One region of the Sphingobium sp. TomMM15 genome, then DNA from elsewhere that is predicted to be linked to it. Evidence: riboswitches for the same ligand, from Rfam matches in the RefSeq annotation. Region 1 holds a riboswitch; each other region holds the start of a gene.

Region 1 (4,206 bases):
GGCGTTGTCAGCGCGCCGGACGGGCGATGGCGCAAGCTGGGGCTGGCGAGCGCGGACAGCTTCGCGGCGATCAGGGGACAGATCCGGCAGGTGGCGGCCATTGTCGGCCATCCCGCGCGGGGCGAGGCGATGATCGCGGGCATGGAGCGCGACCTCGCCGCCCTGCCCCGGTCCCGGCGCGGCGGCGTGGCTGCCTATTATCAGCGGCGCGGCTATATGACCGGGACCGGAACTTTGGTCGATGAGTTGATCCGGCGCGCGGGCCTCACCAATCTGGCAGCAAAGCTTGGCAAGCCAGCGCTGGCGCAGGTGCCGCTGGAGGAGATGATCGCGGCCAGGCCCGATTATCTGATCGTGGAGGAAGGCAGCGAAAAGGTCGTCGATCAGGGGACGGAGATGCTGCACCACCCGGTGCTGCGATCCATCCCCCGCATCCGCGTGCCGCAAGCCTGGACGGTGTGCGGCGGCCCCGCTTATGTGCAGGCCGCGCGCAGCATCGTGACGCAGGCGGACGCCGCAAGCAAAGGCAGGACGCAGCCAAAGGCCGCGCCCCGGCGATGAAGGGGGGCGGTCGCCCACCCCCTTCACCTTCTACCGTCAGAAGCGGACACGCACGCCGCCATAGGCCGACCGGCCGTAGGTGCCATAACCATAGGCGGTGGCGTATTCCTGATCGAACAAATTGTCGATGCGGCCGTAGATTTCGAGCCTTTCCGTGATTGGGAAGGAGGCGCGGATATCCGTTACCGCATAGCCGTCAATCTGCACCCGGTTGCGGGTCACGGGGTCGAGATCGACGCTGTCGCTGACCATCGTCACGGTCGCCCCGGTCGACAGGCCGAAGGACCAGGCATAATCGACCGATGCGCTGACGGCGTTAGCGGCGCGGCGCAGCAGGCGCTCGCCAAAGGCCGCGCTGCCCGGCGAACGATCACGCGCATCGACATAGCTATAGGCGGCGGTGAAGGTCAGTGCATCGACCGGACGCAGCGTCAGCGTCGTTTCCACGCCCTTGGCGCGGGTGCGATCCAGATTGCCATAGGTGAAGGTCGTATTGTCGTAATTCAGCTGGTCCCGCGTGTCGCGCCAGAATCCGGTGACGGACAGCACCGCCCGGTCGCTCCCCAGATTCTGGTCGAAGCCGATGTCGTAGCTCTTCGAACGCTCGGGCTTCAGGTCCGGATTGCCGCTGAATGTATCGTAAAGCTGATAGAGCGACGGCGCCTTGAAGCCCTCCCCGTAGCTCAGGCGGAAATTGGTCGCGCCACCATTGGGCGTGTAGTTGGCGTTCGCGCCGAACGTCGTCGCGCCGCCGAACTGGCTGTGATCGTCATGACGCACCCCTGCTGTCATGGACAGGCCCGCTACCGGCTTTACCACGGCCAGCGCATAGATGCTGTCGATGTTGGCGCGGTGGCTTTCCTGCGAACCGAAGCCGAAAAACTCATAATCGGGCCGCTCATGTTCATAGCCGAGCAGCAGCTTCACGTCATCGATGGGCTGATAGACGCCTTCATATTCGAAGCGCAGGTTCGTCCCGGAATAGCCGAAGTCCGGGGCGTTGCCGCGCACGAAATAATAATCGCGATCCTGCTGATACCAGGTAACGGCCGCCCGGTTGGTCAGCTTGCCGTCGAACAGCGCCAAATTCACGCCCGCATAGCCGATATATTGATTGGACTTCGCGACGTCGGGGCTGTCGGCCGGCCTGCCAAAGAAGCTGTCATAGTCGAGATCGCCGTTGATATAATAGCCGCGCAGGTCGAGGCTCAGATCATCGGTGAAGGCGATCTTCAGCCGGGCATTGCCAGTGATATTTTCATAGCCATCCTTTTCCGCGCCACCAAAATCGGAAGAGACAGCGGAGATGCCATCGGTGCGGAAATAGGCGAGGCCCACGCCGCCCGACAATATGCCGCTGGTGCCCGATACATCCGCCTTCGCATTCAGCGTATCGGCATAGCCATAATCGACCGACGCCTTGCCGCCGAACCCTTCGCTTGGGATACCGGTCATGATGTTGACGACGCCGCCGATCGCCTGGCTGCCATAGGCAATGGAGTTGGAACCGCGCAGCACCTCGATCCGGCGGATGTTGCCGACAAGCAAATTGCCGAAATCATATTGATCGCCGATGCCGCTCGGGTCGTTGACCTTCACGCCGTCGATCAGCACCAGCGTCTGCGTCGTTTCGGCGCCACGCACCGACACGCTGGTGACGTTGCCCAGGCTGCCGGTGCGGTTGAAGCGGATGCCGGGGGTGGTGATCAGCAGGTCCACGACGCTGACATTCTGGCGCGTTTCGATCGTCTTTTCATCGATCACGGTCACCGCCTGCCCGACTTCATCGGTGGGTTGCTCAATGCCGAGCGCGGTGACGACGATCTCGCCCGAATCTTCGGCGAGAGCGGGGGTGGCGGCGAGGAGCGCCAGCAGTGAAATTCCGGTCCTGATCATATGTCTGTCTTCCCTGAGCGCCATGCGACATGAGCCCAGGGCCTGCCGCATAAGCGGCCGATGCGCGGGAAGAAGAGACGCCAGCCCCGTCACGCGCACCGATGCGGCCCTGCGCCGCTTCGTCGCTCAGACGGAAAACACCGTGCCCGGACCTATCCCTGGACCCAAGGCAAGAGCGACCATGCGCCGGTAGGTTTCCTGGCTCGCGGGTCGTCGCGGTGATGCACGCCTTCCCGGACTTTTGGTCCAGTGGCTGGTCCCCCTCGCCTTCCCCTTTGAAGGCTTGCGGGTTTCCCTGTGCATCGCGCTCGCCGCTTACAGTTGCAGGGACAGCCGCGGAGTTGGACGGTGATCCCGTCCGCACCGCATTCCCTTTCCGGCGCGATCTGTCGTGAACAGTTGCCCGCTCACGCCGCGCGCCATAGGGGAAGTTGAGGGTTCTGCCAAGGAGTGGATAATGCGATTGCTGGGCGCGGTATTGGCGGGCGGGCGATCCAGCCGGTTCGGGAGCGACAAGGCGATGGCGCTGATGCCGGACGGGCGGACTCTGATGGAGCATGCGGTGGCGGCAATCGCGCCCCACGTTGAGGCGGTGGTGGTATGCGGACGGACGGTCGAGGGGCTGACCAGCCTATCCGATCGGCCCGCGCCGGACATGGGGCCGCTGGGCGGGCTGAATGCGGCGCTGCATCATGCGCGGAGCGAAGGCTATGAGGCGGTGCTGACGACGGGATGCGACATGCCGGTCTATCCGGCGGCGCTGGTGGAGGCGCTGACGGGAGAAGGCGCTGCAGTGTTGAAGGGGCAGCAAATGGCGGGGTTCTGGCCTGCCGGGCTTGCGGATGAAATGGATGCTCATCTGGCTGAGGAGAATAGCCGGTCGATATATGGTTGGCTGGAGCGGATCGGCGCGCGGATCGTGGAGCGGGCGGACATCGTCCTGCCGAATATAAATCGACCGCAGGATATTGCCGGATTGCCAAAGAACTAACCACTCCGTGCTCCTGCGCAGGCAGGAGCCCAGTTCTCACGGCCGCAAATGGGCTCCTGCCTTCGCAGGAGCACGAAGTTACATCATTACAACCGCAAGCCCACGGGCTCCACCGGTCTGAGCCTGCCGAAACCCCTTACCTTCCTTCCAACTAAGGCAGCGGCATCGACAGGCTCAAGGCAAAGATGTGGAGGGCAAGTTCAAACCTGTAGAGCGACGCTAGCTGCAACCCCTACAGGCATGGACGTTCCCGCCACCGCTTCGCCGATCAGCAGCAGGGTCGGGTCTTCGTCGCTGATCGTGGCGACCAGAAAGGCAAGCGCGGACAGCTTGCCGCGGATCAGGCGTTCGGTGGGGAGCGAGACGTTGACCGCCACCATCACCGGCGTTTCGGGATCGCGGCCTGCGGCGATCAGCTGGCGGCTGATCTCTCCGGCGGCGGCGCGGCCCATATAGATGCCAAGCGTGCCGCCGGGACGGGCGAGCGCCTCCCAGTCGAGCTTGAGCGGTTCACTGGCTTTGAGATGCGCGGTCACCAGCGTCAGGCCGCGCGCCTTGCCGCGCAGGGTGAGCGAGGCGCTGCCGCTTGCGGCAGCAGCGCTTGCCGTGGTGATGCCGGGGCAGATATGGAAGCGGATGCCGTCGGCGGCGAGATGCTCCATCTCTTCGGATGAGCGGCCGAATACCGAGGGATCGCCCCCCTTGAGGCGCACGACGCGCTTGCCTGCTTTGGCGGCGGCGAGGAGCAGGTCGTTGAT
Region 2 (4,206 bases), on a different replicon from region 1:
CAAAGCAAGAGCGACCAGACGCCGACAGGTCTCCTGGCTTGCGGGTCATCGCTCGACACATGGCCTTCCCAGGCCTCGCATGATTTAGCGTCCGGCCCAGTGGCTGACCCCCGACAAGTGACGGAAGGTCGATATGCGTCTCGCTCACCGCTTACAGTTGCAGGGACAGCCGCGGATTTGGGTGCCTTTTCAGCAACCCGCACCGCATTCCCTTTAAAGCCCTTCCGGGCACCGGCGCGATCGTGGCCGTGCATAGATGGCTTAGCCACCAAAGGGAAGCGGCAGTTGCATGGCCGCGTCCATTTGCTTGCCGGAGGCACATTGCCCGCCTAGACCGGCCCTATGTCTTCGCCCTTCTCCTTCACCCGCATCACCCCCGATGGCGAAGCATCGCCCGTGACGCGCGAGTTGGCGGAGGAAGTGCCCGTCGCGATCGAGTTCAACGGCGTTGGCTATGCCGTGTTGATGGCGACGCCCGCCGACGTTGCGGAACTGGTGCAGGGGTTCGCGCTGGCCGAGCGGCTGGTCATCCCATCCGACGCGCCGCTCGACGTCGAGGTCCATGCTACTGAGCAGGGCTTGGTCGCACGGGCTACGCTGCCGGAAGACCGCGTCGAGGGGCTGCTCGGCCGGGTCCGTCATCGCGTCTCCGATTCCTCTTGTGGTCTGTGCGGCGTGGAAAATCTGGAACAGGCGATGCGGCCCTTGCCTGCCGTGACCGCCCGATCGGAAGCGAGCCGGGAAGCTATCTTCGGCGCCCTGCGCGATCTTGCCGCACATCAGCCGCTCAACCGGCAAACCGGCGCGGTCCATGCCGCTGCCTTGGCGGGGCCGGATGGCGCTATTCGCCTCGCCTATGAGGATGTGGGACGTCACAATGCTTTCGACAAGCTGATCGGGGCCATGCGGCGGGGGCAAATGTCCTGGGATGGCGGTTTCGCGCTGTTGTCCTCCCGATGTTCCTTTGAGCTGGTGGAAAAGGCAGCGCTCGCCAATTGCCCCCTGCTCGTCACCATCTCCGCCCCGACCCGTCTGGCCGCCGAGCGCGCGGCCAGCGCCGGATTGCCGATCGTCGTGCTTGCCCGGCCCGATGCCGTGCTCGCGGTGGGCGAACTGCCCGACTGACGAAGCGCCGCTCCATCTACCGCTTGCGGACGCGCCACCGCCTCTTTATCAGCAGCCCCGCGACAGGTTCCCCTCGGGGATCAAAAGGGAAGTCGGGTGTAATGCCCGCGCTGCCCCTGCAACTGTAAGCGGTGAGTGGACCGGCCACGCAGCCATTGGGGGAGCTTTTCCCCCGAGAAGGCGGCCGGTGCGCAGCGACCCGTGAGCCAGGAGACCTGCCTGCCGCAGTCGTTCTTCGACCGGACAGGGTGTGCCGGACGAACGGGGTTCCCCTCGCGGACGACAGCCACCGCCTTGCTCGCCATTCGGCCGGGCTGGGCTGTTTGCGGTTCGATTTTGCGAGGAGGGCCATGATGACGGTCTTTCATGTTCACATGGTTATGGAAGCGCGCCGCTGATGCTGTGCGCGGTCGAAAACGGGGCGTCGGTGGTGGTCTGCTCGACCTGCCGCCTGTCCGCCGATCAGCGGGAAGATGGGGCAGGGCGACGCGGCGGCGCGCTGTTGGTTGCGGCCATGCGCGACCTTCAGGCGGCCGAGCCTGCCTATGAAGCGGTTGCCGTGCAGGACATGCCCTGCCTCTTCGCCTGCCAGCGTCATTGCACCGTTCATGTGCGTGGTCCCGGCAAAGTCGGCTATGTGCTGGGCGACTTCACCCCGGACGCGGACGCCGCGCGCGCCATCCTTGACTATGCCCTGCGCCACGCCGCCAGCGAAGAAGGCGTCGTTCGCTACGCCGAGTGGCCGCAGGGGGTGAAGGGCCATTTCATCGTCCGCACGCCGCCCGAAGGTTTCGTCTGCACATGATCCACTTTCAGGATCGCGCCGCCTTCCAATCCGCGCTTGCCACGCTCCCGGAACCTGATGCGGCAACAGTCGAAGCCGCAGCCGCCCGTCAGGCCTCCTTGACGAAGCCCGCCGGATCGCTCGGTCGTTTGGAGGACATCGCCCTCTTCATGGCAGGCTGGCAGGGCCGCGAACGTCCACGCGCCGACCGCATTCGCGCCGCCATCTTCGCGGGGAATCATGGCGTCGCCGCGCGCGGGGTCAGCGCCTTCCCGGCTTCCGTCACCGCGCAGATGGTCGCGAATTTCCAGGCAGGAGGCGCGGCGATCAACGTACTCGCCACCGCCTGCGGAGCCGAGCTGGTCATTGTCCCGCTCGCCCTCGACAAACCCACCGCCGACATATGCGAAGCCCCCGCCATGACGGAGGCCGAATGCCTCGACGCCCTGAACGCGGGCGCCGCCGCCGTCGTGCAAGATTGCGACCTGTTCTTCGCAGGTGAAATGGGCATCGCCAACACCACCCCCGCCGCCGGGCTGTGCCTTCAATCCTTCGGCGGCGAGGCGCAGGACTGGACGGGGAGGGGCACCGGCATCGACGCAGCAGCCCTCACTCGCAAGACGCAGGCCGTCCAGATCGCGCATACGCTGCACGGTCCCCATTGCACCGACGCCTTCGAAACCCTCCGCCGTCTCGGCGGGCGAGAGATCGCGGCGATGGCAGGCGCCGTCCTTGCCGCGCGCATGATGCGTGTGCCGGTGCTGCTCGACGGCTTTATCTGCGGCGCGGCCATCGCCCCTCTGGCGCGAGACAATCCCGCCATCACGGCCCACTGCCTCGCCGCCCACTGCTCCGCCGAAGCAGGCCATGTCCGGCTGCTCGAAAAGCTCGGCCTGCACCCCTTGCTTCACCTCAACATGCGCCTCGGCGAAGGCAGCGGCGCAGCGGTCGCGGCGCAACTCATCCGCTCGGCCGTCGCCGCGCACGACCAGATGGCAACCTTCGCCGAAGCCGCCGTGGCTAACGCGCTATGAGCCCCCTCACGCTCCACCTGATGCGCCACGCCGCGCCACAAACGCCCGGCCTCCTGCTCGGTCACATGGATATGCCGCCCGACCCGGCCGCCATGCAGCTATGTGTCGAACGATCCCGCGCGCTTGCGTTCGACCGCCTGATCAGCTCCGACCTGACACGCGCCCGCGCTCCCGCCGCCCTGATCGCCGCCGCCCGGCAGGTGCCGCACGACATCGACGCGCGCTGGCGCGAACTGCACTTCGGCGAATGGGAGGGCACCGACCCCGCCACTCTGCCCGCCGAGGAAATTGGTCCCTTCTGGTCGTCCCCCGATGACCATCCTCCGCCGGGAGGGGAAAGCTGGTCCAGCCTTTGCCTGCGCGTAAAGGCGGCACTTGGCGAAATCGACCGGCCATCGCTGGTTCTCACCCATGCCGGTGCGATACGTGGCGCGCTGACTACCCTGTGCGGCTTCACTTACCAGCAGGCCTGGGCAATCGACCTTCCCTATGGTGCCTTGCTCAGCCTGCGTATCTGGACGGGAGACAATCCAAACGCGCAGATCACCGGCCTCGTGACATGATCCGCCTCGTCCTCGCGCTGCAACTCATGACCCGCCTGCCGCTCCCGCAAGTGCGCGCGGAGGAGGAGGACTTTGCCGCTGCGATCCGCTGGTTTCCCGCGACCGGCATCATCGTCGGCCTCGCCGTCGCCGCCGCCATGACGATCGGCCTGATCGTCGAACCCTGGATGGCCGCCTTGCTCGGCCTGATCGCCTGGGTCGCCATCACCGGGGCGCTTCATCTCGACGGTCTTGGCGACATCGCTGACGGGGTAGGGGCAGCCCATGGCGACCCGGCAAAGCTGTCCGCCGTTCTTGCCGACCCGCATATCGGGAGCTTCGGCGTCGTCACCATCGTCCTGCAACTGCTGGCGAAGCTCGTCCTGCTGCGCCTCTGCGCGGAGCATGTCGCGCCGATCGCCCTCATCGCCGTGCCCTTCGTCGCGCGGATCGGCCCCCTGGCATGGACCCTCTGGCTCCCGCCGCTCCATGAGGGCCTGGCCAGCCGCTTCCGCGAAAGCATCAGCCCGGCGCATCTGCTCGGCTGGACGATGCTGGCCCTAGCTTTCTGCCTGATCATTCCCGCCCTCCTGTCCGCCGCTATCCTCGTCCCGCTTTGGGGATGGTGGCTGCGCAGCCGGATCGGCGGCATTTCTGGCGATGGTCATGGTGCCGGGATCGAACTCATCGAAAGCGGCCTGCTAGCCGCACTGGTGCTGGC
Region 3 (4,206 bases), on a different replicon from region 1:
GCTGCCGCCCAGCCGCCCTTCGACGATGCAGCAGGGCACCGGCTGCGCCTCCCACAGCGCCGCCTTGGACTCCGCCGCGCCGACGAAACCGACCGGGCAGCCGATAATTGCCGCCGGGCGCGGGCATGCCGGGTCTTCCAGCATGTTGAGCAGGTGGAAAAGCGCCGTCGGGGCATTGCCGATCGCCACCACCGCTCCCGCCAGATGAGGCCGCCACAGCTCCAGCGCCGCTGCCGACCGCGTGTTCGCCATCGACCGGGCAAGATCGGGCACTTGCGGCTTGTTCAGGGTGCAGAGGATCGAATTGCCAGCAGGCAATCGCGCGCGCGTAATCCCTTCCGACACCATCCGCGCATCACACAGGATCGGCGCGCCCGCCTCCAGCGCCGCGATCGTGCCTGTCGCAAAGCCCGGCGAAAAGCGGATATGCGGCGCGAGTCCGACCATTCCAGCGGCATGGATCATGCGCACGGCAACCCGCTCTTCCTCTGCCGCAAAGCGGTCGAGCGTCGCCTCCGCCCGGATCATGCGGAAGGATTGGCGATAGATTTCCGCGCCGTCGGTTTCATAGAGATGCGGCATCAATGGGCTCCGAAAAGGACAAGTATCTGATCGGGTGACAGGCCCGTTTGCAGCGGCGGCGCACCCGCGCGCGCATTGCGGCCAAGGTCGAAGCGCCCGTCACGCCCGGTGAGGACCACCGCCGCCTGCGCCGGTCGGGCGCAGCCCTTTGCGCAGCCCGAGACATGAAGCCCCCGAATATGCGGCGCGAGCCGGGCGGCCAGATCACGCGTGGCGACGCTCGCCTGCGGGCAGGCTGGCGCACCGGGGCAGCAATCGGTCGAAAGGCGCGGATCGGCTGGGTCATCGGACGGCGCGTCGCTGCCTTCCAGCACCAGCCCCCGCCAAGGGGTGAGCCGCACCGCCTCCACGCCGTCCGCCATCACGGCAAGCAGCGCAGGCGCCTCGATCCTGCCAAAGGGCGCCGCATGGAAAGGGCCGGGCGCAGCGGTCAGGGCGGCGGCGCAAGGCCGGGTGGGGGCAGGAGCTTTAGTTGTTACATCAGGCAGCGGTGCTGAATGCCGCGCCATTCGTCCTGCCTGTGCGCCACCGCTGGCCACGAACCAACGGGCAAGGCGGATCAACCCCTCGGCCGCGTCCTCTGCACTCACGCTCATGCCATGCGCGCGGCCGTCAGCGCGCAGGATCAGCGTGCCGCTCGTCCCTCTTTCGATCCGAAAATCAGCCGGAACATCGCTCAACACCGGTGCTGGTCCCGCATCGATCGCAAAGCCGACCTTCGCGGGCAGCTCGGGCAGCTCGTCCATGCGCGCGATCAAGGCGCCGGCTATGACAGAGCTGTCATCACCCGGTCGCCAGTCCGGATTGATCAGCACCGGCACCTGCCCGTCCCGCTGCCCATCGGCATCTGCCAACCCCAGCGCGACGAGCCTCTCCATCAGCGCGCCATGGCTCGCTTGCGGCACGCCCCTGATTTGCAAGGCGGCGCGATTAGTGAGGTCGATATGCCCATTGCCCAGCGCGAGGGCGGCTTCGCACAACCCCACAGTCTGTGCGCGGGTCATCCGGCCCAGCGCCGGGCGCACCCGGACCAACAGCCCGTCGCCCGCCATCATCGGCCGCCATGCTGTCGGGCACCAGCCGCGCACGCCAGCTCGCGCTGCGTCACACCGCATCAGCTCCTGCATTGCTCCTGCACTCCCCGCACCAGCGCCACAACACACGGACGGCACGCACAGGCAGGCGGACAGGCCGCACGCCTGCACGGCCGTAGCCGCACGAAATTCGTCGCTCAAACGGAGAACCGAGCCGTGACCATCCCCTGGATCATGGCAAGAGCGACCTTTGCTCCGGCAGGTCTCCTGGCTTGCGGGTCACAGCTTGGCATGGGGCCTTCCCGGATCGCTCCAGTGGCTGGCCGCCCCATTACCAGGGTCGGCCGGTCCATGCCTCGCTCGCCGCTCACAGTTGCAGGGACAGCCACGGATTAGGGAGGAACCCTCCCGCACCGCGTTCCCATTTAAGCCCCTTGCGGGGCACCGGCGCGATCGATGAACCGGGACGAACCCGGCTCGATCCGCTTCATAAGGGGGATGCAGGCGAAAGGGAAGTAGCCAAGGACCGCTTCCTTGCGTCAACCCAATGTCACCGCTACGCCTTCATCAACGATTGTAGAATGGAGAGGAAAAAATGAGCGATTTCAACTTCGAAGCGACCAGCCGCTTCCTGGAAACGGACAAGGGACGGCTCCATTATCATGAAGCCGGATCAGGTCCCGCGCTGCTGCTGCTCCACGGGTCCGGCCCCGGCGTGACCGGCTGGGCGAATTTTCAGGGTAACCTGCCCTTCTTCTCCCAGCATTTCCGCGCCATCATCCTGGACGCGCCCGGCTATGGGAAGAGCGATCCTGTGGATGGCGATCCCGTCGGCGTGGCTCGCGACGCTGTTGTCGCCCTGATGGACGGCCTTGGCATCGACCGCGCCCATGTGGTCGGCAACAGCTATGGCGGCATCGTGGGCGGTCACCTCGCCGCTTCGCATCCCGATCGCGTGCTGCGCTACATCACGATTGGCGGGATCGGCTTCAACATCACCTCGACCTTCCCCAATGAAGGGCTGACCCGCCTCGTCGATTTCATCGAGGACCCGAAGCGGGAAAACATCATCGCGTGGCTCGAATCCATGGTCTACGACAAATCGATCATCACCGACGAACTGATCGACATGCGTTACAAGGCGGCACTGGAGCCGGTGACGATGGAAAGCAGCCGCAAAATGTACACGCGCGCCGCGCTCGGTTTCATCGCCCAGTCGATGAGCGGGCCGGGCGTATCTCAGCGTATCGATTATCTGGGCAGGATTCAGGCGCCCACGCTGATCATGTGGGGCCGCGATGACAAGGTCAGCCCGCTCGACGGCGCGCTGTTGCCCATGCGCATCATCCCCAATGCGGAGTTGCATGTATTTCCGCGCTGCGGCCACTGGACGATGATCGAGCATAAGGACCGATTTGAAGCGCTGGCTCTGGATTTCTTGCGGGGGTGAGAGAGTTACCTTTTCCCCGTTCGGGCTGAGCCTGTCGAAGCCCTTCACTTTATCTCGAAGAAGTGGAGCCCTTCGACAAGCTCAGGGCGAACGGAGGAGTGCCGGACTCGTTACCGCCGCACCACCACCGAATGCCAATCCGTGCGCTCTTCCCAGCCCCGGCGCTCCAGTTCCGGCACATCTTCCTCGCTCACCGGCCGTCCAAGACACAGCAACCCTAGGCATTCCCAGCCCGTCGGAATGTCCAGCATCGCGTCCACGCCTTCGGGCTGCATGATCGACACCCACCCCATCCCGATCCGCCGTGTCTGCGCCGCCAGCCAGAGCGTATGGACCGCCATCACACAGCTATAGCGCCGCGCCTCGGGCATGGTGACAGCGCCCAGATGATGGCCGGTTTCCGTCCCATCGTCGCAATAGACGGCGAACAGCACCGGCGCCTCACGCAGCCCATGAAGTTTCAGGCTGCGATAGAGCCGGTCCTGATCCCCATCATATTCCTTGCCCGCTTCCCTGACTTGGCGGTCGACATGGCACGCCAGCCCCTCGCGCAACTCCGCCGTCTCGATCCGCACAAAGCGCCAAGGCTGAGACAGGCCGACGGACGGCGCGCGATGCGCCATGCTCAACAGCCATTCGACATCCGCTTCGTCGATCGGGTCGGTCCTGAAATGGCGAATGTCCCGCCGCGCTCGCACCAGCGCCTCGAACTGCGCGCTGTCGATCGGGGTGATAGCGGGTCCGCTCATCAAAATTCGATCCCTGCCTGCGCCTTCACGCCGCTGCGGAAGGGGTGTTTGACCAGCGTCATTTCCGTCACGAGATCGGCCGCCTCGACCAGAGCCTCGGGCGCGTTGCGGCCAGTGATGATGACATGCTTCATCTCGTCCCTGCTCGCCACGGCCTCAAGCACCTCATCAACGGGCAGATAGTCGTAGCGCAGGACGATATTAAGCTCATCTGCCAGCACCATATCATAGGCGGGATCAGCGATCATCCGCTTTACCTCGTCCCACGCTTCACGGGCGAGCGCAATGTCGCGGGTCTTGTCCTGCGTGTTCCAGGTAAAGCCTTCGCCCATCGGCTTGAATATGACATTATCCGGGAACGCATCGAACACCACTTTTTCTCCGGTGGTCA
Region 4 (4,206 bases), on a different replicon from region 1:
CTCACCGATCGCGGTTCGACCACGCGGCTTAGCCTCCCTTCGACAGGCTCCGCATCGGCGGCGGGAAGGTAGGACTCGTAATAATAAGCGATGTCCTTGTCCCGGCTGCCAAGGATGTTGAGCAGTTCGGCATAGACTTGCACCCGCTTGCCTTTCCACGCGGCGCGGGCATTGACGACCGTGCTGCCGGAATCGCGCACGCTATTGTCCTCGATCAGTGGTGAGGGGCCAAGGTGACGGACGCGGATGCTGGCTTCCCATGGATCGAGCACGATGGCGGCCCCGGCGGACGCGGCATTTTTGAAAGCGTTGGGGATATGGTCGCCATTGGTATAGCGGCTGTGGCTGGCGGTGTAGTTGCCGTCCAAGGCGAGCCAGGGGAGCGGGCGCCAGAAAGCGACAAGCTCATAGCCGTGGCGGCGGCTGGCTCCGCTGGGCTCGACCGCGTTTGAGTCGCCGACGAAGCGCAACTCGCTGCCGACATTCAGCCACCAATAGGTCGCGGTGAAGGTGAAGCCGGGTAGTTGCAGGCGGCCGCCCAATTCCTTGCCCGTGCCGCGCACGAGCATCGGGACAGGCGTGTCGACATTGACCGCGCCGCGCGCATCGTTGGAATGAAAGCCCCGGCCCCAATTGGCATAAAGTTCAAGACGCGGCGTGATCGCCCAGGCGGCCGATGCCTTGGGGGAGACGAGCGTGTCCGATCCGCTGCCTTCGCCCAGCGCAGCGGCGACGGCGTCGCGGGCGCGGACGTCGTAATGATAATAGTCGCCGCGCAGGCCGCCAGTGACTCGCAAGCCCGGCAGCGGCGTGACGGTCGCTTCGCCATAAAGGGCTGCTGAACCCTGCTTTACGCGATAGCGGCCGAGTGAGGATAGGAAGGCGCGGTTCGACGTGCGATTGACGCCGACATTGCCGATCGCGTCATAGCGATTTTCCGTGCCGAGCTTCAGTTGCAGTGCCGGGGCGATGTCCCAACGCTTTTCGCCGGTGAAGCCCAATACCCAGCGGCGGTCGAACTGCTCGATCTGCGCGCTGGTGCCGTCGGGATCGGTGTAGGTGGGGTTGGAGAACATCGTCCAGTCATAGAATTGCGCGTAGAGATTGGTGCGCCATGTCGGCTGGATGGTAGCGATGTTGCCGATGATGCGCGTCGTTTCGCCGCGCGCGGACGGATCGGGCGAACAGAAGACATCGGGGCAGAGCGGCGTGCCGATGATCCGTTCGGGTATCTGCTCGGTCGGGCGCCATGTCGCGCGATAGGCGTGGAGCGTGGCGTCGATCTTACCGGCCCCGGCGGGGAGCGTATATTTGGCGAAGCCTGCATAGTGGCGCAGATGTTCGGCCTCCTGCCACGGGCCGTCATAAGCCTTGGCCTGGGCGACGAGGGTGAGATTGCCTGCGCCCGCCTTTACCGTGCCGCCCGCCGCCAGTCTGCGCCAGCCGAAGGAGCCGCCCTCCGCCGCGACCCATGGACGGTCATAGCCGTCGATCGTGGTCATATAGGCCGCGCCCGCGAGCGCGAAGTCGCCGCCATCGGCGCGATAGGGGCCTTTGCGAAAATCCTCCCTCGCGATGATTTCGGGGATGAGGCCGTTCAAGTCGAGATAGCCCTGGCCGTGACCGTGTGTGCGGAAGTTCATCTGAACCCCGTCAATATAGGTGGTGAAGTCGGACCCATGATCGAGATTGAAGCCGCGCAGGAAATATTGATTGGCCTTGCCGCTGCCCGAATGTTGGGCCGCGACCATGCCGGGCACCGCTTCGAGCAGTTCGGCGACGCGCAGCAGCGGGCGGACGAGAAGGTCCGCGCCGCCGACGCCGCCCTCGCTTGCCGCATGAGCGGTGCCGATCTTGTCCTCGCCTCGGCCGAAGACGATGATGGTGTTGGCATCCTCGCCTGCGTCGTTCGCGTCGGCGGCGAAGGTGGGCAGTGGGAGGAGCGTGGCGGTCAGCGCGCAGGCAGCGCGGTGGAGATGATTGGGTAGTTTCACTTGATGCACTCCGGGCGTCTGGCGACTCTCGGCGAGAGACCTGCCGCCAGACGGCGACCGGCGCGCGCGGGCGACCGGACGCCCCCAAGGCGGCCGCCAGCGTCACCGAAGCGGCCTCTCGCCGCTCGTTCGTCGCTCAGACGGAAACTACCGTGCCGCGGCCATCCCCTGGACCAAGGCAAGAGCGACCAGACGCTGGCAGGTCTCCTGGCTCGCGGGTCATCGCTTGATGCACGGCCTTCCCGGGCCTCGCAGGATTTAGCGTCCGGCCCAGTGACTTGCCCCATCCCGCCTATGAGGTGGGGCGATGTGCATCGCGCTCGCCGCTTACAGTTGCAGGGACAGCCTTGGCTTGGGGAGGCGGATGCCTCCTTTACCATGTTCCCTTTTAAGCCTCTTTCGAGGCACCGGCGCGATCATGCCCGGGGGTTGCCCGGGTGACGGGGGGATAGCGGAGCTGTGGGGGTAGGGCAAGGGGGGTGGTTGGGTGAGGTAACTTACCCCCTCTCCCCTTCAGGGGAGAGGGTTGGGGAGAGGGGAGCGGCGGTCGTGCTTTGCGTTCCCCTCTCCCGCCTTCGCTTTGCTCGGCACCCTCTCCCCTGAAGGGGAGAGGGAATGGGCGTGTCCCTCATTTTTCCGTTTGTCATCCCAGCGGAAGCTGGGATCCCCTTGCTAGGAGGCGCGTGGTCGCCTGAGATGCCAGCTTTCGCTGGCATGACGGTACGTGGTGGGACGCTGACGTAGCCGCTTGGCGTTGATGGATCAGTTCAGCGTCGCGCCGTGCTCGCGCTGGAGGCGTAGGGCCATGGCTTGGTAGCGGACGGCGCGTTCATTGTGGAGGGCGATGGTGGCCTGGTCTGCGCCGCGCAGGCGCGCTTCCCTGGCTTGCCGCGCTTCCTGGGCGGCGCAGGCGGAAAAATGTGATGCGTCATTGGGGCGCATGGCCCTTATCCTCTCTCAATTTCTTATGGCTCGAACGATAACATCGGCCTGTTTCCCGCTGCCATTACGCAGGTTAACTCCGGAAAGCTTCTGTTTTTTGACAGCCTGCTTGCAAATGATTTCAGGAAGGGATTTCTGCGCTTTTCAAGCAGTTAAGCGGATGGCGCTAAGGGGCTTCTTGCTATCAGCCGCCCCGGTTCCACGATGCATCGCGGAAGGTTTCGCGCAAGAAGCCGATGAAGGCGTCTACGGCGGCGGGACGACCTGCGGCGCGGGGGTGGACGGCGTGAACGGCGAGGTCAGCGGGGCCTTCCCAGCTATCGAGGACCCGGACGAGGCTGCCTTCCGCGATCAGGTCGCCCACGTCCCAGAGCGAGCGCAAGGCGATCCCGACGCCGGTCAGGGCAAGTTCGCGCACGATTTCGCTGCTGTTGGTGCGGACATGGCTTTGGCCATCAATCAGCTTGCGCGCGCGGCCATTCACCAGCCGCCATGGCAATTGTCCATCGGCCGCGAGTAGGCGGTGGCGGGGGAGGTCGGCGATCTTGTCCGGAATGCCATGCGCGGCGAGATAGGCTGGGCTGGCGCAGAGGATGCGGCGGTTGGTGGCGAGATGATGTCCCTCCAGATGGAGAGGAATGTCGCTGGTGATGCGGATTGCCCCGTCGATGCGCTCGGCGAGCAGGTCTTCATAGGCGTCGGACAGGTTGAGTTCGAGATCGACGCGCGGATGGAGGTCCAGAAAGCGGCCGACATGAGGCGCCACATGCAGGCGGCCGAAGGAGGTGGGAGCCGAAATGCGCAGCGGCCCGGACGCGCTCCGATGCCGACTGGTGACGCGTTGCTCCGCCTGCTGGATGGCGTCGAGGATGGCGACCAGGTCGCGGTGCAGGCCGACGCCTTCCTCCGTCAGGGCAAGGCGGCGCGTGGTGCGATGGATGAGGCGGACGCCGAGGCGCGCTTCCAGCCGGGAGATGCGTTTCGACATCATGGCGGGCGAGATGTTCAATATGCGGCCTGCCGCCGAAAGGCTGCCTGCCTCTACCGCGCGGGCGAAGAGAAGATAATCGGGATCCATCGATGATCTTTTCCTGTGAGGAACAGATGCTTTGAGTTCTTGTTGTCTAGTGCGAGGATGGAGAGGGGTCTATAGGCTTTCGTCACAGTATTTTGGATGGAGAGTTGCCCATGGACGGCATGATCGAGAAATCGGGCCTGAGGGTTGCCGCCGAGCTGGCGCGCTTTATCGATGGGGAAGTCCTGCCGGGGA

What was found. Region 1 has a riboswitch for cobalamin ahead of ACZ51H_RS00500 (TonB-dependent receptor plug domain-containing protein). Riboswitches for the same ligand answer to the same signal wherever they lie in the genome.
Region 2: linked by a shared signal. The riboswitch ahead of ACZ51H_RS15940 (DUF1636 domain-containing protein) and the one ahead of ACZ51H_RS00500 (TonB-dependent receptor plug domain-containing protein) in region 1 are both predicted to bind cobalamin.
Region 3: linked by a shared signal. The riboswitch ahead of ACZ51H_RS15900 (cobalamin biosynthesis protein CobG) and the one ahead of ACZ51H_RS00500 (TonB-dependent receptor plug domain-containing protein) in region 1 are both predicted to bind cobalamin.
Region 4: linked by a shared signal. The riboswitch ahead of ACZ51H_RS15450 (TonB-dependent receptor) and the one ahead of ACZ51H_RS00500 (TonB-dependent receptor plug domain-containing protein) in region 1 are both predicted to bind cobalamin.

The regions. Positions count from the first base shown of each region.
Region 1 is NZ_AP027314.1:98,159-102,364, reverse strand. It holds gene ACZ51H_RS00505 (ABC transporter substrate-binding protein) at 1-561, shown strand, start outside; gene ACZ51H_RS00500 (TonB-dependent receptor plug domain-containing protein) at 598-2,457, opposite strand; cobalamin riboswitch at 2,629-2,853, opposite strand; gene mobA (molybdenum cofactor guanylyltransferase) at 2,915-3,448, shown strand; gene cobA (uroporphyrinogen-III C-methyltransferase) at 3,649-4,206, opposite strand, start outside.
Region 2 is NZ_AP027315.1:695,010-699,215, forward strand. It holds cobalamin riboswitch at 7-251, opposite strand; gene fdhD (formate dehydrogenase accessory sulfurtransferase FdhD) at 343-1,125, shown strand; cobalamin riboswitch at 1,173-1,362, shown strand; gene ACZ51H_RS15940 (DUF1636 domain-containing protein) at 1,523-1,930, shown strand; gene cobT (nicotinate-nucleotide--dimethylbenzimidazole phosphoribosyltransferase) at 1,927-2,943, shown strand; gene ACZ51H_RS15950 (histidine phosphatase family protein) at 2,940-3,506, shown strand; gene ACZ51H_RS15955 (adenosylcobinamide-GDP ribazoletransferase) at 3,503-4,206, shown strand, end outside.
Region 3 is NZ_AP027315.1:684,661-688,866, forward strand. It holds gene ACZ51H_RS15895 (precorrin-8X methylmutase) at 1-582, opposite strand, end outside; gene ACZ51H_RS15900 (cobalamin biosynthesis protein CobG) at 582-1,637, opposite strand; cobalamin riboswitch at 1,857-2,080, opposite strand; gene ACZ51H_RS15905 (alpha/beta fold hydrolase) at 2,212-3,066, shown strand; gene bluB (5,6-dimethylbenzimidazole synthase) at 3,177-3,815, opposite strand; gene cobO (cob(I)yrinic acid a,c-diamide adenosyltransferase) at 3,815-4,206, opposite strand, start outside.
Region 4 is NZ_AP027315.1:593,971-598,176, forward strand. It holds gene ACZ51H_RS15450 (TonB-dependent receptor) at 1-1,934, opposite strand, end outside; cobalamin riboswitch at 2,175-2,421, opposite strand; gene ACZ51H_RS15455 (hypothetical protein) at 2,757-2,936, opposite strand; gene ACZ51H_RS15460 (LysR family transcriptional regulator) at 3,121-4,014, opposite strand; gene ACZ51H_RS15465 (malate synthase G) at 4,125-4,206, shown strand, end outside.